Regions from separate parts of the Pigmentiphaga daeguensis genome, predicted to be linked through region 3. Evidence: predicted binding sites of a transcription regulator. Region 3 holds the regulator's gene; each other region holds the start of a gene.
The links. Region 3 encodes FNR, which switches genes on or off when oxygen is low (the NO sensors DNR and NnrR bind a similar motif). Its sites were predicted from a motif close to TTGATNNNNATCAA; they were not measured.
Positions count from the first base shown of each region.

Region 1: the regulator FNR is predicted to act here: its motif matches at 5,395-5,408, upstream of ABD104_RS15435 (OmpW/AlkL family protein).
Region 2: the regulator FNR is predicted to act here: its motif matches at 5,614-5,627, upstream of ABD104_RS03580 (universal stress protein).

Region 1 covers NZ_BAAAEN010000011.1:97,852-109,753, reverse strand. The annotation lists gene aspA (aspartate ammonia-lyase) at 1-831, opposite strand, end outside; gene ABD104_RS15455 (LysR family transcriptional regulator) at 982-1,893, opposite strand; gene ABD104_RS15450 (acyl-CoA thioesterase) at 2,068-2,439, shown strand; gene ABD104_RS15445 (SRPBCC family protein) at 2,578-3,180, shown strand; gene ABD104_RS15440 (MFS transporter) at 3,206-4,645, opposite strand; gene ABD104_RS15435 (OmpW/AlkL family protein) at 4,704-5,336, opposite strand; gene ABD104_RS15430 (type 1 glutamine amidotransferase domain-containing protein) at 5,478-6,056, shown strand; gene ABD104_RS15425 (LysR family transcriptional regulator) at 6,138-7,046, shown strand; gene ABD104_RS15420 (amidohydrolase family protein) at 7,077-8,417, opposite strand; gene ABD104_RS15415 (Bug family tripartite tricarboxylate transporter substrate binding protein) at 8,423-9,433, opposite strand; gene ABD104_RS15410 (YciI family protein) at 9,686-10,039, shown strand; gene ABD104_RS15405 (YciI family protein) at 10,155-10,565, shown strand; gene ABD104_RS15400 (VOC family protein) at 10,592-10,999, shown strand; gene ABD104_RS15395 (RNA polymerase sigma factor) at 11,004-11,902, shown strand, end outside.
Region 2 covers NZ_BAAAEN010000002.1:180,134-188,067, reverse strand. The annotation lists gene fliR (flagellar biosynthetic protein FliR) at 1-333, shown strand, start outside; gene ABD104_RS30300 (sensor histidine kinase) at 354-1,868, opposite strand; gene ABD104_RS03600 (response regulator) at 1,852-2,529, opposite strand; gene ABD104_RS03595 (ExbD/TolR family protein) at 2,627-3,061, opposite strand; partial or broken gene ABD104_RS03590 (MotA/TolQ/ExbB proton channel family protein) at 3,077-3,799, opposite strand; gene ABD104_RS03585 (energy transducer TonB) at 3,810-4,559, opposite strand; gene ABD104_RS03580 (universal stress protein) at 4,690-5,538, opposite strand; gene ABD104_RS03575 (hypothetical protein) at 6,528-6,749, shown strand; gene ABD104_RS03570 (hypothetical protein) at 6,907-7,437, opposite strand; gene ABD104_RS03565 (lysozyme) at 7,425-7,934, opposite strand, start outside.
Region 3 covers NZ_BAAAEN010000023.1:48,492-60,393, forward strand. The annotation lists gene ABD104_RS23380 (ATP-binding protein) at 1-1,005, shown strand, start outside; gene ABD104_RS23385 (response regulator) at 1,016-1,501, shown strand; gene ABD104_RS23390 (hybrid sensor histidine kinase/response regulator) at 1,498-3,438, shown strand; gene ABD104_RS23395 (LysR family transcriptional regulator) at 3,524-4,420, shown strand; gene fnr (fumarate/nitrate reduction transcriptional regulator Fnr) at 4,470-5,195, shown strand; gene ABD104_RS23405 (SapC family protein) at 5,206-5,937, shown strand; gene ABD104_RS23410 (LysR family transcriptional regulator) at 5,950-6,909, opposite strand; gene ABD104_RS23415 (Bug family tripartite tricarboxylate transporter substrate binding protein) at 6,965-7,951, opposite strand; gene ABD104_RS23420 (2,4'-dihydroxyacetophenone dioxygenase family protein) at 8,076-8,588, opposite strand; gene ABD104_RS23425 (IlvD/Edd family dehydratase) at 8,585-10,330, opposite strand; gene ABD104_RS23430 (2-hydroxyacid dehydrogenase) at 10,323-11,321, opposite strand; gene ABD104_RS23435 (FadR/GntR family transcriptional regulator) at 11,434-11,902, opposite strand, start outside.

The sequences.
Region 1 (11,902 bases), on a different contig from region 3:
GTCCTGCGTCGCCTCGATCATGTTCGCCGCGCGCACCAGCGGCAGCCCCGTGATCTCGGCCAGGTACCGCACCGCCAGCGGGCTGTAGTCGGGATCGGTATTGATGCCGGTACCGATGGCGGTCGCGCCCAGGTTCACTTCCACCATCAGCGTCCGGGCCTCGCCCAGCCGCGCCTCGTCCTCGCCCAGCATGACGGCATAGGTCAGGAACTCCTGGCCCAGCGTCATCGGCACCGCGTCCTGCAACTGCGTGCGCCCCATCTTCAGCACGTCGTCGAACTCCAGCGCCTTGGCCTCGAAGGCGCCGCGCAGTTCGGCCATGGCCACCAGCAGGCGCTGCAAGGAAAAGCACATCGCGATGCGCAGCGCGGTCGGATAGACGTCGTTGGTGCTTTGCGAGGCGTTCACGTCCTGGATGGGGTGCAGGACGTCGTACTGGCCCTTCCTGGCCCCCAACAGCTCCAGCGCACGATTGGCGATGACCTCGTTGGCGTTCATGTTGGTCGAGGTGCCGGCCCCGCCCTGGATCACGTCGACGATGAACTGGTCGTGCAGCGCGCCTTCGATGATCTCCTGGCAGGCCTGGACGATCGCCCCGGCCCGTTCCGCGGGCAGCACGCCCAGGTCCTGGTTGGCGCGGGCCGCCGCCAGCTTGACGCAGGCCAGGGCCCGCACCAGGTCGGCCTGGCCGCCTATGGTCGAGCCGGAAATCGGAAAGTTCTCGCGGGCGCGCAGGGAATGGATGCCCCAGTAGGCGTCGGCGGGAATCTCGCGCTCGCCAAGCAGGTCGTGTTCGATGCGGAAGAGGCCGGAAGCGGCATTGCTGCTCATGTTCGATGTCCATCGGAAAGGCCGCCGCACCATGCGGCGCCCGATGGAAAACACTATAGGCAGGCGCCCCGCGATAGCGCCAATGCCGTGTTCGCATTGGCCAATGTTTTTTTTGCATTGCCAGGAAAATGCCCGGCGGCCAGGGACGCGTCAGCGCGCGGCGGACAGATAGTCCCAAAGGGCGTCGACCAGCGGCTTGGCGGGAGCGCCGGCCGGCGCGCGTTCGCGGTAGAGCCGGATCTCCATGGTCTCGGTATAGGCCTCGCCCGCGCAGGCCAGGCGGCGCGCGGCCACCTCGCGGCTGACCGCGCTCTCGGGCAGGAAGGCCACCCCGTGCCCCTCGAGCGCCATGGCCTTCAGCCCCTCGGCCATGTCGGTTTCGTAGCGCTCGTCCAGCGGCGGCCGGGGCCGGGCGCCCGCCAGGATCAGGTCGACGATGCGGCCCAGGTAGGCGTTGGGCGCGTAGGCCAGGTAGGGCACCGGGCCGCCCCCGCCCAGGACGTACTCGGGCGTGCCGTCGGGCTTGCTGCGCGCATAGGGGTAGACCGCCTCGCTGCCCAGCACCAGCATGTCGTAGTGGCGCGGATCGAGCTGGACCGGCTGGCGGGGATGGTAATAGACCATGACCAGGTCGCTGCCGCCCTGCACCAGGCTGATCGCGGCGTCATGGACGTTCAGCGCCATCAGCCTGGCCGTGAAATCCGGCAGGCCGGCCTCGGCCCGGATACGGCTCAGCCAGCGCGGGAAGAAGGTCAGCGACAGGGTATGGGGCACGGCGAAGTCGATCACCGCCTGCGAGGCGGGACGCATGCCCCGCAGCATCGCGCGGGTCTCGTCCAGCTTGGCCAGCATGGCGATGGCTTCGGCGCGGAAGGTCTCGCCGGCGGGCGTCAGGCGGGTGGGGTAGACGGCGCGGTCGACCAGATCGGTGCCGACCCAGGCCTCCAGGGCCTGGATACGGCGCGAGAAGGCGGGCTGCGTGATGTGTCGCAGCTCGGCCGCCCGCGAAAACGAACGGGTCTCGGCCAGCGCGATGAAATCTTCGAGCCACTTGGCTTCCATGCTTGCAACCGTGGAGGAACCGGCGGAAATTGTACCGTGGGGCCGGTGCCGCGCCCGGCCGGGCATACACTTGCCGCATGGCCCCGCGCCGCACCGACCATCTTCGTGGAGTCCAGCGTGACCGATTCGCTCCCCTACCCGCCCCCTGCCCCCAATTCGCTGCCCGCCGGCCAGATGCCGGTGCTGCGCGTCATCCCCATGCCCGCCGACTCCAACCCGTCGGGCGACGTGTTCGGGGGCTGGATCATGGCCCAGGTCGACCTTGCCGGGTCGGTGCCCGCCCAGGGCCGCGCCAACGGCCGCGTCGCCACCGTGGCCGTGACCTCGTTCGTGTTCAAGGAACCGGTGTTCGTGGGCGACCTGCTCAGCTTCTACGCCCACATCGTCAAGACCGGCCGCACCTCGATCACGGTCGCGGTCGAGGTCTACGCCGAACGCATCCGCCTCAACTCGGAAGTCGTCAAGGTCACCGAGGCCACCCTGGTCTACGTGGCGACCGACCACCAGCGGCGCCCGCGTCCCCTGCCGGGCCTGCGCGCGGACTGAACCCGTCTGGACACCCATGGCGATTAGTGGCACATTGACCACAAGGACGTCACCGCCCCAGCCCAGCCGGCACAGACCGGCCGGCCAGCCAACACGGCAGGCACGCAGGCCCTGCCCCCAAGGCGAAGGAGACTCACCATGGACATATCCGGTTCGCGCCTGATTCCAGCGTCCCAGGAACGCACCTGGAACAAGCTCGTCGCTCCCGAGACCCTCAAGGTCTGTATCAGCGGATGCGAAAAGGTCGAGCGCCTCTCCGAAAACGAATACCGGGTCAACCTGCGGGCCGAGGTCGGCCCGCTGTCGGCCCGCTTCCACGGCCGGCTGCAGCTGACCGACATCCGGCCCCAGGACTCCTACCACCTCACTTTCGAGGGGGAAGGCGGCGTGGCCGGATCGGCCAAGGGTTACGCCGACATCCGGCTGACGCCGGAAGGCGACGGCACGCGGGTCTCGTACACCGCCCACGCCGACCTGGAAGGCAAGCTCGCCCAGTTGCGCACGGACCAGGCCGAGAAGATCGCGCGCAAGATGATGGACAACTTCTTCGCGCTGTTCTCGGTCTGCGCGTGCCGGGCGCTGGAACGTCCCGCGCCCCGTCCGCCGCGCGTGGCCAGGCCGATGGCCGCCGGCGGCGCGCATGCCCTGCACCTGCCCTCGCAATGGGTCAACCGGCTGTCGTGGCTGGCCGCGCTGGCCGTCATCGCGGGCCTGGTGGTCTACCACACCTTCCTGCACTGAGCGCGGCAACGGCGCGCCGCGGCGTTCAGCGGCGCACGTTCTTCATCTTGATGCGCTGGGACAGGGCCATCATCGCGACGCAGAACACGATGGCCATCACCATGCCGGCCTCGATGCCGGTATTGACCGACGTGCGGGCGATGACCAGCCCCACCAGCGCGGTGCCCACCGCGCTGCCCAGGGTGCGCATAGTCTGGATCAGCGCCGAGGCCACGCCCACGTCGCGGCGCTCGGCGATCATCTGCATGAACAGCGTCAGGTTGGGGATGATGAAGCCCATGCCCACGCCGGCCAGGCCGAACGAGACCACGGCGAAGGCCATGGACGATCCGCGCTCCAGGAACATCACGCCCAGGCAGCCCACGGCCAGCAGCAGCGCGCCGAACACCATCAGCCGCTGAGGCTGGCTCTGGCGCGGGAACAGGCGCCCGTTGATGACGCTGCCCACCGGTATGCAGGCCACCAGCGGCGCGAGGATCATGCCCGCCTGGGTGGGGCTCAGCCCCACCTCCACCTGCAGCAGCAGCGGGCCGTAGTAGATCAGGATGAACATCACCGCGCCGGTCATCACGCCGACGACGTTCAACAGGCGCGACTCCCTGCGCTCGAGCACGCGCAACGGGAACATGGGCTGTTCCAGGCGGCGCTCGTACCAGACGAGCAGGAAGACCGACACGGCGGCCACAGCCAGGAACACCAGGCCCAGCACCGGACGCGGGTGGGTGGAGAAGCCCAGCTCGAGCGCCGCCATGGGCGTGCCCACGGCCAGCGCCAGCAGCGCCCCGCCCAGCCAGTCTATGCGCGGCGGCGTGTCGTGCCGGGGCTTGAGCGGCGGGAAATACCGCCACAGCATCACGAAGGCGATCACCCCCATCACCGGGCTGACGAAGAACGCCGCCCGCCAGCCGAAGGATTCGGTGATCGCCCCGCCCAGCAGCGGCCCCACGCCGCTGGCCACCGCGAACGACGTCGAGATCAGGGCCTGCCAGCGCACCCGCCGCATGGCATCGGGAAACAGGTCGGCGGGCGCCGCGAAGGCGGTGGCGATCATCATGCCGCCGCCCACGCCCTGCAAGGTGCGGGCCGCGATCAGTTGCGGCATCGACTGGCTGATGCCGCACAGCACCGAGCCCAGCGACACCAGGCCCAGCGAGACGAGGATGAAGTACTTGCGTCCGAACAGGTCGCCCAGGCGGCCGAAGATGGGAATGACGATGGCCGAGGCCAGCAGATATCCGGTGCCGACCCAGGCGTAAAGCGGCATGCCGCCCAGTTCGGCCACCACGCGCGGCAGCGTGGTGCCGACGATGGTCGAATCCAGCGCCACCAGCATCACGACCGCGCAGATGCCGATCAGCGCCAGGATCAGTTGGCGCTGGTCTTCTACCGGTGAAGCGAGGTCGGAAGGCGGGTGGGGACTGGCGTTCCCGGGCGGAGATGGCGGGTGCGGCGGGTTCTCGGACATTTGCGCATAATCATATACCGCGCCCCGGGTATACCCCTACCCCCCAATGGCCCGCCGTTCAAAAGCGATAGCCGATAGCGATGGTCGGCACCCACGGATCGATGCGCGCCTTGCCGATCTGGCTGCCGTTCAGCTTCACCTTGGACGAAATGTCGATGTAGCGCAGGCTGGCGTTCAGGAACCAGCGCTCGCCCATCTTCACGTCCACCCCTACCTGCGCTGCCAGCCCCCACGAGTCGCCCAGGCTCAGGTCCTGGCCGGCCAGGGCGCCCGCGGCCCGGGTGTGGAAGAAGCGCGTGTAGTTCACGCCCAGGCCGACATAGGGCTGCACCTGCGAATCGGGCAGGAAGTGCCATTGCACGCTAAGCGTGGGCGGCAGTTGCCGGGACGAACCGATGTTGCCGCCCACCGCGCCGGAAGCGCCGATGTCGTGCCGGAAGGGTACGGCGGCCAGCAGCTCGATCCCGACGTTGCGGGTGGCCATGTAGGTCAGACTGGCGCTGGGCCGCGTCGAATTGCCGGCGTCCAGGCGCACGGCCCCGTTCAGGACGGTGCCGTTGTCCGATTTCGGCCGGACCTGGCTGATGCCGGCCTTGAGCAGCCAGTCGCCGGCTTCGTGCGCCTGCGCGGCCGAAAACGCCGCGGCAAGAAGGGCGGCAAGCAGGATGGGCGGCGTGCGGCGGGAAAACATGAGGAGCTCCATATCGAACGATGAGGCTCCAGCTTGGCAGCCCCTCGCCCCGCGCGCCTTGTCCCAGATCAAGCCGCCCTCGGGCACGCCGCTTGCTGGGGCATCCGGCTGCCCACGCGGCGCCCCACTATGGAGATCGACATGGCCAAGCCGTTGCAAGGACTCACCGTTGCCATCGTGGCAACCGACAATTTCGAACAGGTCGAACTGACGAGCCCGAAGGAAGCGCTGGAACGCGCGGGTGCCACGGTGCACATTCTTTCCGCCCAGGCCGGCGAGATCCGGGGCATGAAGCATGACGAGAAGGCCGACCGCTTCCGCGTGGAGGCGAGCTGGAACGACGCCGACCCCACCCGCTACGCCGGCGTGGTCGTGCCCGGCGGCGTCTTCAACGCGGACGTCATCCGCACCGACAAGGGCGCGCAGCGCTTCGTGCAGGCGCTGCACGACACGGGCAAGCCGGTGGCCGTCATCTGCCACGGCCCGTGGCTGCTGGTGTCGGCCGGCATGGTCGATGGCCGGCAACTGACCAGTTGGCCATCGTTGCAGGACGACATCCGCAATGCCGGCGGGCAGTGGGTGGACGAGGAAGTCGTGCTGGACGGCAACCTCATCACCAGCCGCAAGCCCGACGACCTGCCGGCATTCAACGCGAAGCTGATCGCCGCGCTGTCCAACGTCGAGAGCGCCGACACGCCATCGGGCGCGCAGCCTACCTGACCCCGGGTATGTGCCCGGCGCGGGGGCGGCCGGCAACCCCTATACTTGCCGCGACCAGGCAAGTATAGGTAGCGCCGCCGTATGAATGTGACCCTGCGCCAGATGCGCGCGTTCGTCGAAGTCGTGCATTGCGGCGGTTTCACCGCGGCCTCGCGGCGGCTGCACCTGACCCAGTCCGCCACCAGCCTGCTGGTGCGCGAACTCGAAGGCCAGCTGGGCTTGCAGTTGCTGGACCGGTCCACGCGCAAGCTCGCGGTCACCGAGGCCGGCGCCGAATTCCTGCAGCATGCGGAACGCATCCTGGGCGAAGTCGAGCAAGCCATCCGCCGCACCCAGGACCTGGTGCAGATGCGCCGCGGGCGCGTCACGGTGGCGACCACGCCGGTCATGGCGGCCACACTGCTGCCCGACGCCATCGCCACCTTCCAGGCCGCCCATCCCGCCATCGAAGTCCGCCTGTCCGACGCGCCGGTCGACGTCATCCTGCGGCAGGTGCAGCAGGGCGAGGTCGACCTGGGCGTGGGAGTGTTCACCGGCAATGAGGTGGAGCTGAACCGCAGCCTGCTGATGCGGCACCCTTTGGGCGCCATGATCCCGAGCGCGTGGCCGCTGGCGCGAAAGAGACGGGACCTGACATGGGCCGACCTGGCCAGCCAGCCCATGATCGTCGTGCCGCAGTTGAGCGGATCGCTGCCGCAGATGGACCGCGTGCTGCACCAGTCGGGAATCGCGGCCCAGCCGCGCTTCGAAGTGCACTACCTGTGGTCGGCCATCGGCCTGGTCGAGGCCGGCCTGGGCATCGCGGTCATGCCGTCCTACGCGGGGCTGCTGGCCCGATCGAAGCGCGCGCGCTTTCGCGTGCTGCACGACCCGGTGGTGTATCGCAAGATCGAACTGGTCACGCAGCCCGGCCGCTCGCTGTCGCCGGCGGCCGCGTCCTTCCGCGCCCACCTGGCGGCCCACTGCAAGCAGTTCGAGGAACGGGGCTGACGCCACGCCGGCCCGGCGGCCGGCGCGCGTTCACCGCGCGGCCAGCTCGCGCACGGACTGGGCCGCGTCACGCACGATCTGCGCGGGATCGCAGGCGGTCCACTGCCCGTGCCGGCGCAAGACCCGCCCGTCGACGATGACGGTATCCACGTTGGCCGGCTGGGCCGAGTAGACCAGCGAGAAGGCCGGGTCCGCCACCGGCGCCATGTTCAGGTCCGTGGTGCGGACCAGGATGACGTCGGCCCGCTTGCCCGCCTCGAGCGAACCGACGCGGTCCGCGATGCCCAGGTCGCGCGCGCCGTCCAGCGTGGCCAGCCGCAGCAGGCGGCGCGCCGTGAGCGGGACCTCGGCGCCGAAACGCTGGCGATGCGACCACAGCAGGGCGCGCATGCAGGCAAAGAAATCGGCGTTGGCCGAGGCCGACGAACTGTCCACCGACAGGCTCTGCCGCACGCAGGCGCACTCCAGCTCGTGGAACTGGATCACCCCGCGCGATGCCTGGGCGTACAACACCTCGATCACCGGTGAACACGAGAACGAGACGCCGCAGGCGGCCAGCCGCAGCTGTTCTTGCTGCGACACGCCCTGGGGGTGCACCAGTTGCAGGTCGGGCCCCAGCAGGCCGTGCGCGTCCAGCACCGAGACCACCCCCGGGCGCGCGTGCATGGTGATCGGCAGGCCCAGGCGTCGCACGCCCGCGAACTCGGCGCGCACGATGTCGATGGGCACGGTGCCGCGCGGATTGGATACCGGCGTCCGCAGCGCCGCACCCAGGTGGATCATGGGATCGCCGCCCTCGGCCCGGGCGATTTCCGCCAGGCCATCCAGGTCCATCGCGCGCCCCAGCGGCAGGTCCTGCCCCCAGCCATAGGCCATGCGGCCCCGTATGCCCAGGCTGCGCATGGCCGCCAGTTCAGCGCGGGCGTGATCGGGCGTGCGGGTGTTGTGCGACCAGTTGTGGACCGTGGTGATACCGCTCGCCAGGCCCTCGGCCAGCCCCAGCCTCACCGAGTGGTAGGAGTCGTCCGGCGTGAAGCGCGGCCCCATGGACAAGGTCACCGGAAAATAGCCGCGCGCCGCTTCGTCGCCGCTGATCAGCGCGCGCAGCGAACAGTTCCACAGGTGCCAGTGCGTGTCGATGAAGCCCGGCATCACGATCATGCCGCGCGCATCCAGCTCCCGCGCCCCCGGCGCGCGCAGTCCGCGGCCGATCGCCACCAGCGTTCCGTCGCGGACATGGACGTCGGCATCGGGCAGGTCGTCCATGCCGTCGGCCATGGTCATCACATGGCCGCCCCGTATCACGAATTCCTCGCGCGCGGGCAGGCCGGACACGTGTCCGGCCGCCTCGTGCCATCTTGCTGACTGCATGCCCATTAGTCGGCCTTGGCTCCGGTCAGGCGGATCAGGCGTTCCTTGTGGCGCATTTCGTCGCGCAGCGCGGCGGCGAATTCAGCCGGCGCCGAGAACACCGGGTCGAAGCCGCGCGCGGCCACGAAGCGCTGCTGGAATTCCGGATCGGCGGCGATCGCCTTCACGTCGGCATGGATGCGCTGGATCACGGCGTCGGGCGTGCCGCCGGTGGCGAACAGGCCGAACCAGGATTCGCGCGGGTCGACGTCGGCATAGCCGGCCTCCGCCAGGGTAGGCACGTCGGGCTCGGACGCCAGCCGGCTGGCCCGCGCGATGGCCAGCGGCTTCATCTTGCCCGCGCGGATGTGGGGCTCGGCGATGGCCGCGCCCACCATGGCCAGTTGCACCTCGCCGCCGAGCAGCGCCGTCACGGCCGGCATGATCCCCTTGTAGGGCACCTGGGTGATCCGTATGCCCGTCTTGTGCCGCAGTCCCTCGAACAGCAGGTGAGGCAGGCTGCCCGATCCCATCGAGGCATAGTTCAGTTCGTCGGGGCGGGCCTTCGCCAGCGCGACCAGCTCATCGAGCGAATTGGCCTTCACCGAGGGATGCGCCAGCACCATCTGCGGCAGGCTGACCAGTTGCGAGACCGGCGCCAGGTCGCGCACCGCGTCGTAGGGCAGCTTTTCGTACAGGAAGGGGTTGCTGGTGATGGTCGATTCGCTCGTGACCAGCAGGGTGTGGCCGTCGGGCGCCGCCTTGGCGACGGCGTCGGCGCCGATGATGGAAGCCGCGCCCAGCTTGTTCTCGACGATGACCGGCCGGCCCCATTTCTGCCCCAGCCGTTCGGCCAGGGCCCGGGCGATCACGTCCACGCCGCCACCGGGCGCGTAGGGCACGACGATGCGCACCGGCCGCGCCGGCCAGGCCGGCTGCCCCATCGCCGGCCCCGCGGCCGCGACGCCCAGGGCCGCGGCACATGCCGCCAGCCACCGGCGGCGACCCTGCGCCGCCGCTGTACTTGCTTGCCTCATCACTTCTCCTTCCCGCCGGACGGCCCGGAAAGCAAGGCCCGCCTTCCGATGTCCCGCGGCGACATGGCAGGCATTTCACCCGCGGGCGGCGGGACAGGCAAACGAGAAAAATTTGTAGTTCTATCAGTTGGCCATCTAAATACGTGCTCCCGCCGCGCTTACACGCTGTCATGAAAAAAGACGCGAAATCTGCAAGAATCGGGCGCTCCGCCTTCGCCGGCCGCGTCCCGCGGCCCTCTCTTGCGAGTCCCCATGGCCTACATGCTGCTCATCGTCGAACCCACCGGCCAGCGCGCCGAACGCAGCGAGGAGGCCGGCCGCGAACTCTACGACCGCATGGTCGCCTTCGGCGCCGACCTGAAGACGCGCGGCCTGCTGCTGGCCGCCGAATCGCTGGCCTCGCAGGACAGCGCCGTGCGCGTGCGGAAACAGGACGGACGTGCACGCCTGGTGGACGGGCCCTTCGCCGAAGCCAAGGAAATGATAGGCGGCTTCTTCCTGCTGGACTGCGCCACGCGCGAGGAAGCGGTGGCCATCGCGCAAACCTGCCCGGCGGCGCAATGGTGCACGGTCGAGGTCCGGGAAGTGGCGCCGTGCTATCGCTGAGCCGCTCGACCTGGTAGTTTCCCTAGGTCGCCTCCGCCATGTCGATTCCGGCACGCGCCGATCGTCGTAGGGTCAGAAGCCCACGTGCGGGCTTGCAACCACCGGAGAAACCGCCATGCGATTCATGATCATCGTCCGCGCCACCGCGGACACCGAGGCCGGCGTCATGCCCGAGGAACCCCTGCTGGCCGCGATGACCGCCTACCACGAGGAACTGGCCAGGGCCGGCGTGCTGCTGGACGCCAACGGCCTGAAGCCGTCGTCCCGGGGCTGGCGCGTCCGCTACCGGGCCGGCAAGGGTACGGTCATAGACGGCCCGTTCGCCGAGACCAAGGAACTGATCGCCGGCTACACGCTGATCCAGGTCCGCTCGCGCGAGGAAGCCATGGAATGGGCCCGGCGCTTTCCCTCGCCCATGGCGGATGCCGACGGCGAGATCGAGGTGCGCGAGCTCTTCGAGCTGGACGACCTCGGCCCGAGCGAAGCGGTGGACCGCTTCCGCAAGCTGGAAACCACCAGCCGATAACGCGCCCATCTTCCAAGGAACCCGCCATGCACAAGCAGATCTTCGTCAACCTGCCCGTCGCCGACCTGCCGCGCACCCAGGCCTTCTTCGGCCAGCTCGGCTTCACCTTCAACGCCCAGTTCACCAACGAAAAGGCCGCCTGCATGGTCATCGGCGAGAACATCTACGCCATGCTGCTCACCACGGATTTTTTCCGCGGTTTCGCCAGCAAGCCGATCAGTGATGCCCGGGAAAGCACCGAAGTCCTGGTGGCCCTGACCTGCGACAGCCGGGAGGCCGTCGACGACATGGTGCGCAAGGCCCTGGCCGCCGGCGGCACGGCGCCGCGGCCTCCGCAGGACCACGGCTTCATGTACAGCCATGGCTTCGACGACCCGGACGGCCATGCATGGGAGGTCTTCTACATGGACCCGGCCACGGTCGAGCAGGGCTGAGCCTGTGACGCAGGCCGCCACCCACCGGGCCATCGAAGCCGTCTGGCGGATCGAATCGGCCCGCATCATCGCGGGCGTCGCGCGGCTGGTGCGCGACGTCGGCCTGGCGGAGGAACTGGCGCAGGACGCGCTGGTGGCCGCGCTGGAGCGATGGCCCGGGGATGGCGTGCCGGACAATCCCGGAGCCTGGCTGATGACCACCGCGAAGAACCGGGCGCTGGACCGCCTGCGCCAGGCCGCCCTGCACGCGCGCAAGCACGAGGAGTACGGCCACGAGACCGAAGTGCTGGGCGCGGGCCATGCGCCGGATCCGGCGGCCCTGGTCGAGGCCGCACGCGACGACGAAGTGGGCGACGACCTGCTGCGCCTGATCTTCACCGCCTGCCATCCCGTCCTGTCCACCGACGCCCGCGTGGCGCTGACGCTGCGCCTGCTGGGCGGCTTGACGGCCGGCGAGATCGCCCGCGCCTTCCTGGTGCCCGAGGCCACCATCGCCCAGCGCATCGTGCGTGCCAAGCGCACCCTGTCGGCGGCCAGGGTGCCGTTCGAGGTGCCCCACGCGCATGAGCGCGCGACCCGCCTGGACTCGGTACTGGAAGTGATCTACCTGGTCTTCAACGAGGGCTATTCGGCCACGGCCGGCGACGACTGGGTGCGGCCGGCGCTGTGCGGCGAGGCGCTGCGGCTGGCGCGCGTACTGGCGGGACTGGCACCGGACGAGGGCGAGGTGCATGGCCTGTGCGCGCTGCTGGAGATCCAGGCCTCGCGTCTGCCGGTCCGCACCGACGCCGACGGGCGCCCCGTCCTGCTGATGGACCAGGATCGCACGCGCTGGGACCCGCTGCTGATACGACGCGGCCTGGCGGCCCTGGCCCGGGCCGAAGCCCTGGGCGGAGCGCACGG
Region 2 (7,934 bases), on a different contig from region 3:
CTGACCCTGGGCGACAGCTTCCGCATCATTCCCGTTTCGCCGCATCCGCTGGACAACCTGGACTGGCTGCGGCTGGCCAACCTGGGTTCCATCGTCTTCGCAGGCGGCCTGCAGATCGCGCTGCCGGTGCTGGCGGCGGTCCTGTCCATCAACATCGCGCTGGGTTTCGTCTCGCGCAGCGCGCCGCAACTCAACATCTTCAACCTCGGCTTCGCGGTCACGCTGCTGGCGGGCCTGCTGCTGCTGTGGCTGACCTTCGGCGTGCTGGCCGGCCCCATGGAACGCATCGTGGGCATCGCCGTGCCCTATTTCAAGACCGCCGTCATACGCTGAGGCGCTCGACCCGCCGCAGCCTACCAGTCCGGCTGCCGCGGCTCGATCCGTACCCGGCTCAGATGGGCGCCGATGCGCGGCCCGGGAAACACCAGGCTAATGCGGGTACCGGCGAACTCGGGACGGCTGCGCAAGTCCCAGTGCGCACCATGCGCCTCGGCGATTTCCTTGACGATGGCCAGTCCCAGCCCGGATCCTCCGGCCTGCGAGTTCTTCGCCCGGTAGAAGGCATCGAAGACCCGCGCCCTGTCCTCGGGCGCGATGCCCGGCCCGTCGTCCTCCACCACCAGGCTGGGCGGCGAGTCGTTCACGCGCAGCACGATCTGCCCCGGCCCCCCGTGGTAGCGGATGGCATTGTCCACCAGGTTGCCCAGCAACTGGTCCAGCAGCACCTCGTCGCCGTCGACCCAGACCGGTTCGTCCGGCGCGACCAGCACGATCTCGACATGGGCCTGGCGCGCCGCCGGCACCCAGCGTGCCCCGCATTCGCGCGTCAGCTCCGTCAGGTCGATGCGCGTGAACGTGTCGCGCGGACGCACGTTGGCATCGATGCGTGCCAGCACCAGCAATTGCTCGCCGACCCGGATCATGCGGTCGGCGGCGGCCTTGATCCGCTCGGCCCGCTGGCGCACGTCGTCCGGCACCGGACGCGCCAGCATCAGCTCGGATTCCAGCTTGAGCCCGCTGAGCGGCGTGCGCAATTGATGCGCCGCGTGGCCGATGAAGCGGCGCTGCGCGGCCACCGCCTCGTCCAGCCGGCCCAGCAGGGAATTGGTCTTGGCGATCAACAGCGTCAGTTCGCTCGGCACGTCGTCGCCGCCTATGGGCTGCAGATCGTCGATGCTGCGGCTCTCGATCTCGTCCGACAGCTTGCTGACCGACTCCAGCCCCGAGCGCACGGCGGTGACGATGACGAAGCCCAGCAGCGCGATCAACAGCAACTGGCCCGCTACGAGTACCGACAGGATCTCTTCGATGAAGCGGCTGCGGGTGTTGAGGGTCTCGGCCATCGCCACTTCGACCAGATAGTCGTCGAAGCTGAAATCCAGCGCCACCGCGCGCACCGGCAAGCCTTCCACCAGCGAGTCGTAGATCGTCGGCACGGCCTTGTTGATGCGGTCGAGCAGCGTGGGCGGCTCGGCGCCGTCCTCGTCGGCACCGTCCGGGTCGTCCACCACCGGCGGCGAAGGCAGGACGGCCGTGCCGGCGATGATCTCGCCGTCGACGCTGATGCGGAAATAGGTCCGCTCGTCGGGGTCCGTGGTCAGGAAACGCGTGGTGTTCCAGGCCGGATCGAGCTGCGGCCCCTGGGGAGTCATGACGACCTGGCGCGCCAGCGCGCGGGTGGTGTCGACCAGCGCTCGGTCGTGGGACTGGGTATTGAGCTTGCGCGTCAGGACATAGGTGATGACGCTGTCCATCGTGGCCAGCAGCAGCACGGCGGGCAGCAGCCGCACCAGCAGATGCCAGGCCAGCGAGCGCCGGTGCAGGACCCGGTTCTCGGGAGCGGGCCGGACGTCACTGCGCGACGGCATCGGACTCCAGCAGATAGCCGAACCCGCGTACCGTCTGGATGCTGACCCCCGCTTTCTCGAGCCGCTTGCGCAGGCGATAGACGTAGACCTCGACGGCGTTTTCGCTGAAATCGGCATCCCAGGCCGACAGCGAATTGACGATCTGCCGCTTGGTGACGACGCGGCCGGCGCGCGCCATCAGCATCTCGAGCACCGACAACTCGCGCACCGACAGCGCGACGCGCTCGCCGCCGACCCGCAGTTCGCGCCCGATCGTATCGAAGCTCAGGGCGCCGACCTCCATGATCGGATTGACCTGGCCGGCGCGGCGCCGTATCTGGGCCCGCACGCGCGCCGCCAGCTCGGGCAGCTCGAAAGGCTTGGTGACGTAGTCATCGGCGCCGGCATCCAGGCCGGCGACCCGGTCTTCCAGCGCATCCCGCGCGGTCAGGATCACGACCGGCACCGGATTTTCGTTGGCCCGCAGTCGCCGCAGCACGGTCAGGCCGTCTTCACCCGGCAGGTTCAGGTCCAGCAGCACCAGGTCGTAGCCCTGGCTGGCAAGCGCGGCCGAGGCGCGCTCGCCGCTGGAGACGAGATCGACGGCGTAGCCCTGGTCGCCCAGGAACTCCGCCAGGGCGCCCCCCAGGGTGGCGTCGTCTTCGATGACCAATACACGCATATGACAAAGCGCCGGCGAACCGGCGCAGCGAGAAAGGGGAAAGCCGCTAGGGTAAACCCAGGCGCCGCCGAAAGCTAGGGCCTGTTCGCGGCGCCCCCTATTTGGCCGCCGGCGGCGGCTCGGGCGTACTGACGAAGCCGATGCGCTTCATCCCCGAGCGGGAGGCATCGGCCATGACCTGCGCCAGGACCTCGTAGCGGGTGTTCTTGTCGGCGCGCAGGTGCAGCTCGGGCTGCGGCGTGTCCTTGGACACGCTGGCGAAACGGGCGGGAAGGTCCTCCAGCGACACTTCGGCGTCGTTCCAGAACACCTTGCCGCTGGCGTCGATCGCCAGGTCTATCTTGGCCGGGTCGGAATCGACCGGCGCCGAAGTCGCCTGCGGCACGTCGATGCGCACCGCGTGGGACAGCAGCGGCGCCGTGATGATGAAGATGACCAGCAGCACCAGCATCACGTCGATGAGCGGCACCATGTTGATCTCGGATTGCGGCGCGCCCGATCCCGCACCGCCATTGAAACTGCCGAAAGCCATCGAAGACTCCTAGTCTTATTCGCCCGCCTTGGCCTTCAGGGCGCGCACGTTGTTGTCCGTGACGATCTGCTGGCCGGTGGTCAGGAACGCGAACAGGTCGTGGGCGAAGGCGTCCAGGCGCGCCAGCAGCACGCGATTGCTGCGCGTGAAGAAGTTGTAGGCCAGCACCGCCGGAATGGCGACCGCCAGGCCCAGGCCCGTCATGATCAGCGCCTCGCCCACCGGGCCGGCGATGCGGTCGATGGTGGCCGCGCCGCCCTGGCCGATGGACACCAGCGCATGGTAGACGCCCCACACCGTGCCGAACAGCCCGACGAAGGGAGCCGTCGACCCCACCGAGGCCAGCAGCGTCAGGCCGTTCTCGAGCTTGGCGGTTTCCTCGTCGATGACCTTGCGCATGGTGCGCGTGACGAAATCGGACTGCGAGCCCGCCTCTTCCAGCTTGGCCGCGCCGAACTTCGCGTGGTGCAGGCGGGCGTACAAGGCGTGGCTGGTCAGGTGCGAGAACGGATCGTTGGCGCCGTGCGTGGTGATTTCGCGGTCCACGGCCTCGAGCGAGGTCGCATTCCAGAAATGCTGCAGGAAGGTCTCGCCCTGCCGCCGCGAACGCATGTTCGCGATGGCCTTGACGACGATCAGGTACCAGGTCGCGAGCGACATCAGTACCAGGATGAAGAACAGCGCCTTGCCCAGACCGTCGGTCTGAGAGACGAAGTGCGCAAAGCCCAGGCTCGGGGTCTCGGTCATGTCAGTTCCTGAGAGTGAAATCGAACGGCACGATGGCGATCGCGGCGATCGCCATGCCGTTTTCGGTATACGGTTTGAAGCGGCCGCGCCGGGCGGCGTCCAGCGCCGCCTCGTCCAGCCGGTTGAATCCCGAGGATTTCTCCAGCGTGGCCTTGTCCACCAGTCCGCGGGTATTGATCAGCAGGCGCACCAGTACCTTGCCTTCCTCGCCCAGTCGTTTGGACGTGCGCGGATACTCGGGCATGGGCGGCGCCCCGAGGTATTCGATGCGGCCGACCAGCTTGGGCTCGGTGGACACAGGCGCCTGCGGCGCGGCCGTCCGGTCGGCAGGCTCGGGCTTGCCGCTGGGAGGCTGCGACACGGCGGGCGCCGGCGCGGGTGCGGGCGCCGGTTCCGGGGCAGGCTGCGACAAGGCGGTTTCGGAAGGAGGAGCCGGTTCGGGCGGCGGTGGCGCCGGCTTGGGGGGCGGCGGTTTGGGAACGGGCTTGGGAGTGGGCTTGGGAGGAACGGGCTTGGGCTCGGGCTTCGGAGCGGGAGGCGTGGGGGCCGGCGGCGCGGCCGCCACCTGGACCTGGGGCGCGATCTCGACGAACCGCACCTCGACCGTCTCGACCGGCTTGGCCACCTGCGGCTCGGCCTTGGCCACCAGCATCGCGCCGACCACTGCCACATGCAGAAGCACCACCGCGATGCCAGCGCCGACGCGCAGCCCGACGGGGGCTGGCGTATTCCAATGCAAGGTGGCACTCATTCGAATGAATCGCGTAGCAGACCGTGAAGGTCGCTACGATATCACAAATGCGACTTATTCGCAGTTAGGTAACAACAACGAGTAACAACAGCGGTGCGCCGGCTCGCCAGCCGCACGCACCGCCCCGTCTTCAATGCTCCATCGTCCGCACGATCAGGGCGTCGCAAGGCGTCAGATAGATCAGCCTTTCCGCCACGCTGCCTATCGCGGTCCGCAGCAGTCCCGTCAGGCCGTGCGTCCCCACCACCAGCAGGTCGGCCGGATGATGGCGCACATAATCCGGCACCGCGCCCTCAGGCATCCCGTGCTGCAGCACCAGCCGCGTGCCGGGCTGCCCCGCCTGCGGCAGATTGTTCGCGATGAAGCCGTCGGCCAGGCGCTCGGCCGCCCGCTTCGCCGCCTCGATCTCGTCCTGGTCCGGGTCGGCCTTCAGCGTGGGATAGGCGTGGAACAAGGTCATCTGGGCGTCGGGAAAGAATGCCCGCGCCGCGTTCATCGCCTGCCGGGCGCCCTCGGAGAAATCCGTGGCCGCGACGACCTGCCGGTAGGGGCGATGGGGACGCTTCTTCACGATCAGGATGGGCAAGGTCGACTCGCGCGCCAGCTTCTCGACCGTGGAGCCCAGCAGCAGCCGGCCCAGCGTCTCGTCGCGCGCCACCCCGGTCACGATCAGATCGCATTGCCGGCTGCGGGCGGTACGCTGGATCACCTCGACCGGATTGCCGGTCTCCAGCACCAATTCCATCGGCACGTCCACTTCGCCCACGATGTCGCGCAGGGCGCGCTCGGCCGCTTCCATGTCCGCTTCGCGGTTGCCGCGCGCCATCAGCCGCTCGACCAGCGGCGACTCTTCGATGACGTGGAGCACGACCAGCTTGCAGCGCCGCTGGCGGGCGATGTCGATCGCGCGGTCCAGTGCGCGGTCGCCGCGCGCGCTCAAGTCGGTGGCAAGCAAGATGCTGCAAGTATCGGTACCCATGCTGGCATTCCAATGTTGGGGAAACCCATCGTGCCATGAAGCCGGCCCGCACGAACCACCCGAGTTTGGCCGGGCTTGACCTGGATCAACCTCGCGTCACGGGCACGGCTCGAAACAAGGGTATTCCCCTATCAAGAAGTTGATCCGACCCCGAAATGAAACCCATCGTAACAAAATGTGGGTATCATCCACGCTCACGGGAAATTCGGAATTTGAGGGGCAAATGGATATGCTTTTTGTGGCTTTGATTGTCCTGATATGTGCTATTTGCGTCACTTTCGTCATCAGGAATCGCCGCCGGGCGCGGCGCCTGGCGGAAATCGCGCGGCGCGGCGGCTCGCTTTGCCCGCGTTGCGGGCGCTACGTATCTCCCGGCGCCCAGGCCTGCCGGCACTGCCTGACCCCGGTACAAATGGCCACGGCGCGACAATGAAAAAAAGACCCCACCCGGCGCGGACGGTGCCCGCCTCCGGCGATCCGACCGAGGACGACAGGCTCCAGGATGTCTGGCCAGGTTGGACGGACGAGACGATTCCCGCCCTGTTCGCGCACCTCTATCTGTTTCGACTGGCTGCCCACATGGTCCTGTCGCCGGCGGAGCTGCGCGCCATCGCGGACAAGGTGGGGCCAACTGGCCCGCGACCTGCGGACCATGAACGATCACGACGACGAGGAACCCGCCCCATGAACGCCACCCGGACGGCAAAGAAAAAGGGGCAGCCCGATGGGCTGCCCCTTTTTTTGATGGTGCCGGCAATAGGAACAAGAAGACGACAATATAGTGGCGTAGATACTATATCCGCCCGACAAAAAACCCTTACCCTACCCTTTCCCTTACCCTGAAAATTGCTTGGTGCAATCTGCGGTAATTTGGGGCTCAAAAGCGGCTGAACCCGGCAACACTCCGGCCCTATACTGTACATCCATACAGTAACCATTCCGATGCCATGGAGTACCGCCCAGCCCTCTCCCGCACCAGGCTGAAAGAGATGGAAGCCTGCGCCCCTGATGACGCGCTCTTGCGCGAGGCCCTATGGGAGATCGCCCGCCTCCGCCGGCTCGTGCTGCGATTCAACCACATGCACCAGATGCTGGCGAATGCCCCCCTGGCTGGTGGCGCTGCCAGCGCGTATCAGGCGGTCGGGATCGAGCTGGCAGCCGAGCCGGCGGTACATGAACAGGCGGAGTTCTACGGCCGGAAGATCCCATGAAGGGCTGAAAATCCACAAGAGGAATGGTCGGCATCGGAGTTGCACAATAGGATCAACTACCGCGGACTCCTCGCCATGACTCTATTCCTCCAGATCGACCCGGACGCCCTGAAAACCACTGTGACCGCGCTCGGGGCGCTGCTCCCGCACTCCCTCTTCATTGTCGTTCTGCTGCGGAAAATGCGCCGATAGCCTGGGCGTAGCCTTGGAGGCCGGTCGCGGCGACACCGGCGCCGACAGCATTTCCGACCATCGTTGAATATTCCGCCGTGCACTCTCGGACCACTGTTCGTAGGGTTGTGGGGTCATCAGCGCCGGTGCGGGCGCCGGGATCGCCGCCGGCCTGACCGCTACGGGACTCGGCGGCGGCGAGGGCGTTGCGCAGGCCGACAATAGCAGCGTCGCGGTCGCGCACAGCAGCGGCCGCAGCCGCCAGACGCTGCTGGGTTTGGTAGGTGACATGGGCGTTGACCTCCATCCGGTTGAATTCGATTGCTCGCTGGTCAGCCTCGGCCGTCCGGGCCGCGTTGGCGTGGCCCTCGCGCTCCTGCGCGATCTCGGCAGCCTGGTCACTGTTCCTGGCACCCAGGCGCCATTCCTGGACCAACCAAGCGCCAGCACCAGCGACAGCAGCGGAAAACGCCGCCACGGCCCCATAGCGGACCCAGGCAGGCATCACGATAGACATAGCCTCACCTCGTCCAGTCGGCGCGCGTACAGGCCCGGCACGAACTGCTGCGACCCGTCGGCCAGGGTGATATAGGACCAGACCGGGCGGCCGCTCGGGCCGTTGGCGAGCGCGCGGCAGCCGTCGGCCAGCCGGCCGGCGTTGATCAGACCCAGCGCCCGGCTGGCGCACGTCGCCGGCACGCCGAAGTTATGGGCATGCGACGACAAGGCGTCGAACGTGCCCTGCGACACCTCCGCAGTGATGCAGTCCGCCAGGCTGAGCTGGCCACGCTCGACAACCAGGCGCTCGACCTCGGCGCATTTCTCCGGCGACCAGTAATCGCCGACGACGACAGGGTATGGGCTGGTGTGCTTCGTGATGCCCTTGCAGACGGTGGGCAGCCCGCGCGCCAGGCGGTCCGCGTAGACGACATTCTGGCCCTCGCCCTCCCAGCGCCCCAGGAAGTCCTGGAGCTGGGGGCTGAATAGGGACAGGGCGCCGGATGCGATCAGCGC
Region 3 (11,902 bases):
TCGGCCCGGCTTGCGCGCACGGGCGGCACGGGGCTCTTCCATACAGCCAGCCTGCCCGGCGAGGCCCCCGAGTTCGCTTCGCTGCGGGACGTGGCCTGCGGCGTGCTGGCGCTGCCGATCTCGGAACTGCATGCCAACTACGTGCTCTGGTTCCGGCCGGAATGGACGCGCGGCCGCGCCCGTCCCTGGCAGGCGTGCGAGCTGGAAAGCGCGGCGGAACTGCGCACCGCCATCACCGGCATCGTGCTGCGCAAGGCCGAGGAGCTGGCAGGCCTGGCCGACGAACTCGGCCGCATCAACCAGGAACTCGAGGCCTTCTCGTACAGCGTGTCGCACGACCTGCGCGCGCCGTTGCGCCATATCGCGGGCTACGCCGACCTGCTGCGCGAATACGAGGGGCCTCGCCTGTCTGACCGGGGCGCGCGCTACCTCGACAACATCGGCGATTCGGCCCGCTTCGCCGGCAGGCTGGTCGACGCGCTGCTGACCTTCTCGCAGATGGGCCGCTCGGCCCTGCGGCCCTCGCAAATCGATCTGTCGCAGGCGCTCGAGCAGATACGCCGGGAACTCGCCCCCGACCTGGACGGCCGACAGGTGGACTGGATCATGGGCGAGCTGCCGTCCGTCCACGCAGACGCCGCCTACATGCACCTGGCGCTGCGCAATCTGTTGTCCAACGCCATCAAGTACACGCGCGGCCGCGATCCCGCGGTCATCGAGATCGGCGCCTGGCCTCGGCATGGGGGCCATGTCATCTACGTGCGCGACAATGGTGTGGGTTTCGACATGAAATATGTCGGCAAACTATTCGGCGTATTCCAGCGGCTGCATCGCATGGAAGAATTCGAGGGCACCGGCATAGGCCTGGCCAACGTCCGCCGCATCGTCGAACGCCACGGCGGCCGCGTGTGGGCCGAAGGCACTCCCGGCCAGGGGGCGACCTTCTACGTGTTCCTGCCCGGCGCCCAACCCCCTGCCGCAACCGCGGCCGACATGAAGGAGTGAGATCCCCGTCATGCTCAAGCCCATTCTGTTGGTCGAAGACAGTCCCCAGGACCTCGAATTGACCCTGATCGCGCTCGAGAGAAGCCAGCTCGCCAACGACGTGGTGGTGGCGCGCGATGGCGAGGAGGCGGCCGATTACCTGTGCCGCCGCGGGCACCATCAGGACAGGCCGGTCGGCAACCCCGCGGTCATCCTGCTGGATCTGAAGCTGCCCAAGATGGATGGACTGGAACTGCTCCAGTTCATACGCGGGGATCGCGGGCTACAGAACGTTCCCGTGGTCATGCTGACCTCGTCCAGCGAGGAAAGCGACCTCGTTCGCGCCTATGACCTGGGCGTCAACGCCTACGTGGTCAAACCGGTGAATTTTCCGGATTTCGTGCGCGCGATCGGGGAACTGGGCGTATTCTGGGCAGTGTTGAACGAGCCCCCTCCAGGCTCTCTGCGACGCACCGCCGCCCGCAGCAACCGCGATTCCCGGAGCCAGCCAACGTGAACCCGTCTCCCATGCGCGTCCTGCTTGCCGAGGACGATCCTCACGACGCGGAACTGACACTGGAACGCCTGTCGAGCTCGGGGCTCGATGTGGAGAGCGTCATCGTCAACAACGAAGCCGACTTCACCCGGGCCCTGGACGCCGGCAACTTCGATCTCGTGCTGTCCGACTTCCACATGCCGGGCTTTCCCGGCAGCGAGGCGCTGCGGATCGCGCGCAGCCACCCCACGGCCCTGCCCTTTATCTTCGTCTCGGGTGTCCTGGGAGAGGAACACGCGGTCGACATGCTCAAAGAAGGCGCGACCGACTACGTGCTCAAGCAACGCCTGGAGCGCCTGCCCATCGTCGTGAGGCGGGCGCTGGATGAAGCCCGGGAGCGGCGGTCCCGGCACGATGCCGAGCGCCGGCTGCGCGAGAGCGAAACCTATTTCGGCCAGTTGATAGATGCGCTGCGGGACTACTCGGTGGCCACGCTGTCGCTGGAAGGTACGATAGAGAGCTGGAACCGCGCGTCGGAATGGCTGTTCGGCTATCCGGCCGAAGAGGTGATCGGGCGCCCGGGCGACATGTTCAATCTCCCGCCCGAGCCAGGCCAGCCCGAGCCCGTGCCGCTACGCCAGCAGCTCGCCGACATCGGCACCGGCAACAGCCTGGCCGAGGAACGATGGCTGATGCGCAAGAACGGCGCCACGTTCTATGCCTCGGTCGTGACGACCGCCATTTTCGGCAATGGCGGCGCCGTGCGCGGCTTCTCGCGCATCGTGCGCGACATGACCGACAGCCGGGTCGCGGCCGATCTGCTGCAGGTGGCCAAGGAACAGGCCGAGGCCGCCAACCGTGCCAAGGACCGCTTCCTGGCCGTGCTGTCGCACGAGCTGCGCACGCCGCTGGGCCCGATCTACGCGGCGGCGCAGGCGCTGGACCTGCGCCAGGACCTTCCCCCCGAATGCCGCCGCAGCGTCGAGCTCATCAAGCGCAACGTCGAGGTCGAGGCACGCCTGATCGACGACCTGCTCGACATCTCCAAGATCGTCAACGACAAGCTCAGCCTGCGCCTCGAACCCACCGACCTGGTCGGCATCCTGAACGGGATCGCCGAGATCTTCCGCGAGGAAGCGGCCGCGCGGCACATCGAGCTGCACTACACGCCGCTGCCCTATCCGGTCATCGTGCAGGCCGACCCGGCCCGCCTGCAGCAGATCGTCTGGAACCTGCTGAAGAACGCCATCAAGTTCACGCCGCGCGGCGGCGAGATACGCGTGACCGTGTACCAGCCGATGCCCGGCAAGATCGCCGTCGACGTCTCGGACACCGGCATCGGGATTCCCCCGCAGGCGCTCAAGCGCATCTTCGACGCCTTCGACCAGGGCGAGGAAGACGCCGCCCAGTCGCGCGGCGGCCTGGGGCTGGGACTGGCCATCGCCAGTTCCCTGGCGCAGCGCCATGGCGGCACCCTGAGCGTGCGCAGCGACGGCCAGGGCAAGGGCACGACCTTCACGCTGACGCTGGACGATCCGGCCAGCGGGGCTCCGGACGCCCCGGTCGAGCAAGCGCAGCCAGTCTCCGCGCCGCTGGTCCGCCCCGCCAGCATCCTGCTGGTGGAGGACAACGTCGATACCGCCGAAGCCATGCAGTTCCTGCTGAGCGAATACGGCTACGAGGTCGAGGTCGCGGAAAACGTGGCGGCAGCCTGCCGCTGCGTCGACGCCAAGCGCTACGACGTCCTGGTCAGCGACATGGGGCTGCCCGATGGCGATGGCATCGACGTGCTGCGGCACTATGCCCCCCAGCCCGACCAGATCGCGGTCGCGCTCACGGGCTACGGCATGGAGTCCGACGTGCGCCGCTGCCTGGATGCCGGGTTCGCCTTTCACCTGACCAAGCCGCTGGATATCGATCAGTTGATCCGCGTCCTGCAACGCGAACCCCAGGGTTGATGCGCCGGCCCGCCTCCGGTTTTTAAGGATGGGCTAAAATCGGGCGCAAATTATTGACTGATTTGCATAAATCGCCCGGCCTCCCATGGACCGCTTCAAGCAGATCGAATCCTTCGTCTCGGCCGTCGTGCGCGGAAGCCTGTCGGCCGCGGCACGCAGCGAAGGAGTCGCTCCCGCCGTCATCGGCCGGCGCATCGACGCGCTGGAAGCCAGGCTGGGCGTCAAGCTGCTGATCCGCACCACGCGCAAGATCTCGCTCAGCGCCGAGGGCACGGAATTCTTCGAGGAATGCCAGCAGATCCTGCAGTCGCTCGAGAACGCCGAAAACAGCGTGGCGGCGGGCGGCGAACATCCCAAGGGGCACTTCCGCGTCACGGCCCCCGGCGGCTTCGGCCGGCGCCACGTGGCGCCCCTGCTGCCCCGGCTGCTGGACGCCTATCCCGGCATCACCGTGACGCTGGACCTGAGCGACCGGCTGGTGGACCTGGTCAACGAAGGCTATGACTGCGCCATCCGGATCGGCGACCTGGCCGACTCCAGCATGGTCAGCGTGCGCCTGGCCGACAACCGCCGGATGGTGGTCGCCTCGCCCGCCTACCTGCGCCGGCACGGCACGCCCGAACACCCCGCCGACCTGGCGCGCCACAACTGCCTGTCCTTCGGCACCGGCGTCAACCAGGCACGCGGCTGGCTCTTCACCATCGATGGCAAGACGACGCCGCAGCGCGTATCGGGTACGCTGGAATGCACCGACGGCGCCGTGCTGCATGCCTGGACGCTGGACGGACGGGGACTGGCATGGCGATCGCTGTGGGAAATCGAGGACGATCTGAAAGAAGGTCGCCTGGTGACGGTGCTGGACCAGTTCGCCGCGCCCCCCAACGCCATCTATGCCGTGTATCCTCAGCGCAAGCACCTGCCGCTGCGCGTCCGGGTATTCATCGACATGCTGCGGCAGAGCTACGCCAAGCGCCTGCCTTAGGGCAGACGCCGCCCAGGCCGCTGCGGCCGGCCCAGAACAAAGACCAGCCATGACCAAACGCATTCCGCTTACCCTTGACTCCGTACGCTGCTCGACCTGCGGGCTGGGGCAGTTCTGCCTGCCCGTCGGCATGGCCGCCGAGGATGCCGGGCGAATGGACGAACTGGTGCAGCAGCGCGTGCGGCTCGCCCGGGGCGAATCCCTCTTTCGCTTCGAGGACGGCCTGGACGCCGTCTATGGCATCCGCTTCGGCACCCTGAAAACCTATCTGGAACTGGCGGACGGCCGCCAGCAGATCACCGGCTTTCACCTGCCCGGCGAAATCGTCGGGCTGGACGGACTGGGCCGCAACAGCCATGCTTCGACCGCCATCGCGCTGGAAGACAGCGAGGTCTGCGTGATCCCGGTGCGCGACCTGTCCTCGCTGGCCAACCACCTGCCCTCGCTGCAACGCCAGCTCATGCGGCTGATGAGTCGCAAGATCGAACAAGACCAGCAGATGCTGCTGTCCCTGGGTACCATGCGCGCCGAGGAACGGCTGGCCGTCTTCCTGGTCAGCCTGTCGGAGCGCCTGGCCGCGCGCGGCTATTCCTCGTCCGCGTTCGTGCTGCGTATGAGCCGCGAGGAAATCGGCAACTTCCTGGGACTGACCCTCGAGACCGTCAGCCGTCTGTTCTCGCGTTTCGCCAAGTCCGGCGTGCTGCGCATCCAGCAGAAGCAGGTCGAGATCGTGGACATGGCGGCGCTGCGGCGCCTGGCCGGCCCCCATTGCTAGCAGGATACCGATGACCACCTCTCCCCAGGCGGGCGCCAACGCCCCCATGTTCGCCCAGGCCCGCGCGCTGGACCCGCAACGGCATGCCCACCTGCGGCTCGACCGCCAGGCCGGCTACGCCTTCTCGCGCGGCCAGACCGCCGTGCCGCTGGTGGCGACGGAGTTCGCGATGGCGGCGCGGGACCTGCCCATCGTGTTCGCCGGCGAAGAACAGATGCCCATGGCGGTACTGGGCCTGCGCAGCGCGCAGAACCTCCTGGTGGATGCCGCCGGGCGATGGCGGCCCAACCGCTACATTCCCGCCCATTTGCGGCGCTATCCGTTCATCCTGCAGGAAGACCCGGCCAGCCAGCGCTACGCGCTGTGCGTGGACGAGGATGCCGCCCACCTGCGCAGTGCCGCCGACGACGCCCAGCCCCTGTTCGAGGATGGGCAGCCCTCTCCTGTCGTCGGGGAAATGCTGCAATTCCTGGGGGAACTCCAGGCCGGGCTCGCGATGACCCGCGACTACGTCTCGGCCCTGCGGGCCGAAAACCTGCTGATCCCGCGCCAGGTGGCCGTGGACCTGCAAGGCGGCGAGCGCGTCACGCTGGACGGCTTCCTGGTGGTGGACGAGACCCGCTTCGACCAGTTGCCCGACGCCACGGTCACCGCGTGGATGCGCAAAGGCTGGCTGGCCATGACCTACTTCCATCTGCAATCGCGGCTGAACTGGGGCCACCTGGTCGCGCTGGCGCAATAGCCGCGCGGCCGTTCATGCCGCCTCGGGACACGCCGGCGGCGTCGGGCCGGCCCCCACCTTGCGCAGGCTGGCGCCTATGTGCAGGTCGGCGATCTGCCGGCGCAGCCAGGTATTGGCGCTGTCGTGGTGGTAGCGCGCATGCCAGAACTGTCGGATGTGGGTATGCGGGGTCTGGAAGGGCAGCCGCGACCAGGTCGCTCCGGCGGCATCGTCGGTAATGGCCTGGGCGATGACCTCGGGCACTGTGACGATCAGGTCCGTCTGCGCCAGGATCTTGGGCAGCACCAGGTAGTTGGGCACGCGCAGCGCCACTTCGCGCCGGTGCCCCTGCTTGCCCAGCTCCTTCTCTATCTGCAGGTCGGTCTTGTTCGCGGTGACCACCAGGTGCCGCGCCGCGAGGTACTCGTCCAGCGTGATCGCCTCGCCCGCCTTGAGGAAACCGCTGCCCATCACGCACACGTGCTGGTCGACGAACAGGCCCTGCTGGTAGAAACCGCTTTGCAGCTCCTGCAGGTTGCCGACGGCGAGATCGGCATCGCCGCTTTCCAGGGCCGCCCGGTAGTGTTCCCTGCTCAGGCTGCTGACCTCCAGGCTGATGCCCGGCGCGGACGACTTGAAGCGCGCCACGAGCTGCGGCAACACCAGGAACTGGGAAAAATCTGACATCAGGAGCGTGAAGCTGCGCTGGCTGGAGCCCGGATCGAATCCGCTGGCCTGCTCGAAGCCATTGCGCACCAGTTCCAACGCCCGCAGCACGCTGCCCGCCAGCTCGGACGCGTACGAAGTGGGCTCCATGCCGCCCTGCGTGCGAACGAACAGCGGGTCGTTGCATTGGTTGCGCAAGCGCAGCAGGGCATTGCTCATGGACGGCTGGGACAGTCCGACGCGTTCCCCCGCGCGAGTCACGTTGCGCTCGAGATAGAGCGCCTCGAATACCAGCAGGAGATTCAGGTCGAGCTTGTTGATGTCCATGGCAGCATGACTATATCCGCCGGGTCCCGAATAGACAATGCACGGCCAGGCGGCCCTACTGGCCGAACTCCAGCGCCACCTTGGAGCGCTTGGCGATGGCGTCCCAGCGCGCCAGTTCGGACTGGTTCACCCGCGCGAATTCCACCGAATCCAGCGGCCGCGGCTCGAACGCGGCCGCTTCCAGCCTGGCCGTCATGTCGGGTTGGCGCAGCCCTTCGGCGATGTCCCGCCCCAATTGCTCGACGATGGCCGCCGGCATCTTCGCCGGGCCATAGATGCCCAGCCAGCTGGTGACGACGAAGTCCTGCACGCCCGCCTCGGCCATGGTGGGCACGTCGGGCAACTGCTTGATGCGATACGAACTCGTCACCGCCAGCGCGCGCAGCTTGCCGCTCTTGAGCAGGGGCATCACCGGCGGCAGGTTGGAGAAGCAGAAATCGAGATTGCCGTTCACCGTATCGACCAGCGCTTCGTTGCTGCCCTTGTAGGGGACGTGCATGAGGTCGATTCCCGCGGTCGAGGCGAACAGTTCGCTGGTCAGGTGCACCGAGGTGCCCAGTCCGTTCGAACCGTAGCTGAGCGGCTTGGACGAACGCTTGGCATACGCGATCAGCTCGCGCACCGAGGTGGCGGGATGCTGCTGCGGCACGACCAGGATGTTGACGAATTCCGCGACCTGGGCAATGGGCACGAAGGACCGCACCACATCCAGGGGCAGGTTGCGCACCGTGACGGGCGGAATCACGTTGCCGCCCAGGCCGCCGGTGATGAGCGTGTAGCCGTCGGGTGGCAGGCCGGCGACGTACTGCTGGCCGATGATGCCGCTGGCCCCGGCGCGGTTCTCGATGACCACGGGCTGGCCGTACTTGCGGGTCAGCACCTCGCCCACCAGGCGGGCGGCGACGTCGGTCACGCCCCCCGGCGGATACTGCACCACGATGCGCACGGGACGGGAAGGATATTTGTCCTGGGCGTGCAGCGCCCGCGCCCACGGCAGGGCCACCACGCCGCCCGCCGCCTTCAATGCTGTTCGACGATCCATAGTGCCTCGATACGATACGAAGAGAACGACGCGGCGCGGGGTGGATTTTCCGCCGCCATTTATACTACAAATAAATACTACTTATTGACGCCCCGGACAGGAATTCATGCAAACCCTAGGACGGCTAGCGGATGAACTGCCGCACGTAGTCCTCGCCCAGTCCGACTTCCCGATAGTGGCGCCTGCACATCTCGATCTTGCTGAACACATCCTCGTAGCCGATCTGCATGCCGCGCTCGTCCAGGTAGACCATGGCGCCGCTGACGTTGAAAAAGGTGATCATTTCGTCGTCCTTGCCATCCGCGTCCACCGTCAGGGTATGGATCTCGCCCGGCGGCTCGAACACGAAGCGGCCGGCCGAGGCCACCCAATCGTGTTCCAGGTAGCGCCAGGATCCCTTGATGACGTAGCCGAACACCGGCGCGGGATGGATGTGTCGGCTCAGGACGCCCGAGCGCCGCACCCGCAGCAGGTTGCACCAGCCGCCCCCCAGGGTGTTGAAGAACAGCGGACGGAACCAGACGTTGGGCGCCTGCGGCACCCATACGCGCTCGTCGTCGGGGATGGCGTCGATCGCGATCTCGGGCAGGATGCCCGGCAACTGGGCCAGGGGTTGGGCAAACACGGTTCCGGTCATGCGGGGTCTCCTTGCCGGCCGCCGCCGGCATCGTCGGGGCGCGCCGGCGCGCGCAGGAAGTCGAAGTCGCAGCCGTGCTCGGCCTGCATCACGTGCCGCTGGTACAGCCATCGGTAGCCGCGCTGCGCGGCCGGCCGCGCGGACGTCCATGCGGCGCGGCGGCGTTCCAGCTCGGCCTCGTCCACCAGCAGGTCGATCGCGCGGCGCGCTACCGACAGGCGGATCAGGTCGCCGTTCCTGACCAGGGCCAGCGGACCGCCTGCCGCGGCTTCCGGCGAAACGTGCAGCACCACCGTGCCGTACGCGGTACCGCTCATCCGCGCGTCCGAGATGCGCACCATGTCGCGCACGCCCTGCCGCGCCAGCTTGGCCGGGATGGGGATGTAGCCCGCTTCGGGCATGGCCGCCGCCAGCGGTCCGGCGTTGCGCAGCACCAGCACGTCGTCGGGCCGCACGTCCAGGTCCTCGGCATCGAGCCGCTCGGCCATGTCTTCCAGCGTATCGAACACCACCGCCCTGCCGGTGTGCTCGAACAGCGCCTCGTCCGCCGCGGCGCGCTTGATCAGCGCGCCATTGGGCGCGAGCGAGCCGGACAGGGCCAGCAGCCCGCCCTCGGGCTTGAGCGGTTCGGCGCGCGGCCGGATCACCGCGCGGTCCACCCAGGCGTCGCCCTGCTCGTCCAGCAGTTCGCCTACCGTGCGGCCGGTCACGGTCAGGCAGTCCAGGTGCAGCAGGTCGCGCAACTCGCGCAGGATGGCCTGCACGCCGCCGGCCGCGTACAGGTCTTCCATGTAGTGCGAGCCCGTGGGCTTGAGGTCGACCAGTACCGGCGTCTCTTCCGACAACCGGTTCAGCCGCGCGGCGTCCACCGGCAGCCCGAGCCTCCCGGCGATCGCCGTCAGGTGCAGGACCGCATTGGTCGAACCGCTGATCGCCAGCAGCACGCGCAGCGCGTTGTCCACCGACTTGCCGGTCACGATGGCATCGGGCCTCAGGCCTTCCCGCGCCAGGCGGACCGCCTGCGCGCCCGTGGCCTCGGCGGCCCGCAAGCGGTCGGCGTGGACCGCCGGGATCGCCGCCGTATGCGGCAGCATCATGCCCAGCGCCTCGGCCACGCAGGCCATGGTGCTGGCCGTACCCATGACCGCGCAAGTCCCTGCCGTGGTCGCCAGATTGCCTTCGATCGCGCCGATCTCGTGCGCGTCGATGGCACCCGCGCGATAGCGGCCCCAGTGGCGCCGGCAGTCGGTACAGGCGCCCAGGCGCTCGCCCCGGTGGCGCCCGGTCATCATGGGCCCCCCCACCAGTTGGATGGCGGGACATCCGGCCGACAGCGCCCCCATCAGCTGCGCGGGTACCGTCTTGTCGCAGCCCCCCACCAGCACCACCGCATCCATGGGCTGGGCGCGGATCATCTCCTCGACGTCCATCGACATCAGGTTGCGGAACATCATGCTGGTCGGATGCAGGAACGGCTCGCCCAGCGAGATGCTGGGGAATTCCATGGGCAGCCCGCCCGCCGCCAGCACGCCCCGCCTGACCGCCTGGACCAGCTCGGGAAAATGCCGGTGGCAGTTGTTGAAATCGCCGCCCGGATGCGCGATGCCGATGACGGGCCGTGCCAGCGCCTCGCGCGTGTGCCCCATGGACAGGGCGAACGAGCGACGCAGGAAGCGCGCGAATTCGGTGTCGCCGTAGTGGGTCAGGCCCCGGTCCAGGCCCCTGGGCGGATCGTCATGCATGGGCCGCTCCCATGCCATCGCGCACGGCCGGGTTCACCATGGCGCGCGGCTGTCGTCCCGCCAGGGCATCGAGCAGATTGGCCACCGCCAGTTCCATCATCGCGCGCCGCGTCTCCACCGTGGCGCTGCCCGCATGCGCCTGCAGCACCACATTGGGCATCGCGCACAGCGGACTGGCCGGGTCCAGCGGTTCGCGCTCCATCACGTCCAGTCCCGCGCCCGCGATGCGGCCTTCCTGCAGCGCGCGGATCAGCGCGGCCTCGTCCACCACCGGTCCACGCGACGTATTGACCAGATAGGCCGAATGCTTCATCGCCGCGAATTCGCGCATGCCTACCGAGCCGCGCGTCTCGGCGGACAGGGGGACATGCACGCTCAGGAAATCGGCCTCGGCCAGCAGTTCATCGCGCGAACGGTAGGCCGCCAGCCCCAGTTCCTCGGATGGCGTGTCGCGGTTGCGATTGTGATAGACCACCCGCATGTCGAAGGCCTGCGCGCGCCGCGCCACCATGCGGCCGATGCGCCCCATGCCCAGCAGCCCCAACGTCTTGCCCGCCAGGTCAGCGGTCAGCGGCGCGGGTCCCTTCAGCCAATCGCCCCGGCGCACGTAGGCATCCCCCTGCACCATATCCCGCGCCAGGCAGATCACGAACCCCATGGTGAGATCGGCCACCGCGCGATCGAGCACGCCTGGCGTATTGCAGACCAGCACGCCGCCGCGCGTGGCGCGTGGCACGTCGATGTTGTCGTAGCCCACGGCGAAGTTGGACACCACCGATACGGCCGGCAACGCGTCCAGCGCATCGGCGTCCATCGGGGTGCGTACCGTGCACAGCACACCGCGCGCCGTCTCGCGGTCGGCGGCGGACACGGCCTGGTCCAGGCGCTGGCCGATGGGGACGTCGACGATCCGGCAGGCCGCCTCGATGGCCGAACGCAGGTCGGGCGGCACGGGTGCGCTGACGATGACAGTAGGTAGGGATTGCGGCATGGCACTTCTCCGGATCAGACGGACGAACGAATGCCGTGCTCGCGCGCGCACGCGCGGACACGAGTGAAAATGGAACGGCAGGAATGGAACGAGCGGGCGTGGCCGGCCCGGGTCAACGCGCGGGCTTTTCCTGGATGGCGCTGCGCAGGCGCGTTTCGGTGTTCTCGACGTGGACCCGCGCGCATTGCCGCGCCGCTTCCGGATCGCCCTTCTCGATGGCGGCCAGCAACCGGGCATGCTCTTTCTGCGCCAGGGCGCCGCGCCCCGATACCTTGGCCGACCGGCTGCGCGAGACCTCCAGGTTCTTGCGCAGCAGGACCGCCAGGAAGTCGAAGAACATGATGTAGTTGCGATTGCGGGTCGCACGCGCCACCGCCCGGTGAAAACGCAGGTCCGCGTCCACCCCGCGCGCGATCTCGCCGCTGTCGATGGCCTTGCCCATCTCCGACAGCGCGGCACGCATCTCGGCCAGGTCCTCGGACGTGCGGCGCTCGGCGGCCAGCGCCGCCGCTTCGATCTCGAACCCCCGGCGCAACTCGACGATGCCCAGGGTCTGCTCGACGTCCTCCTCGCTGGCCGCA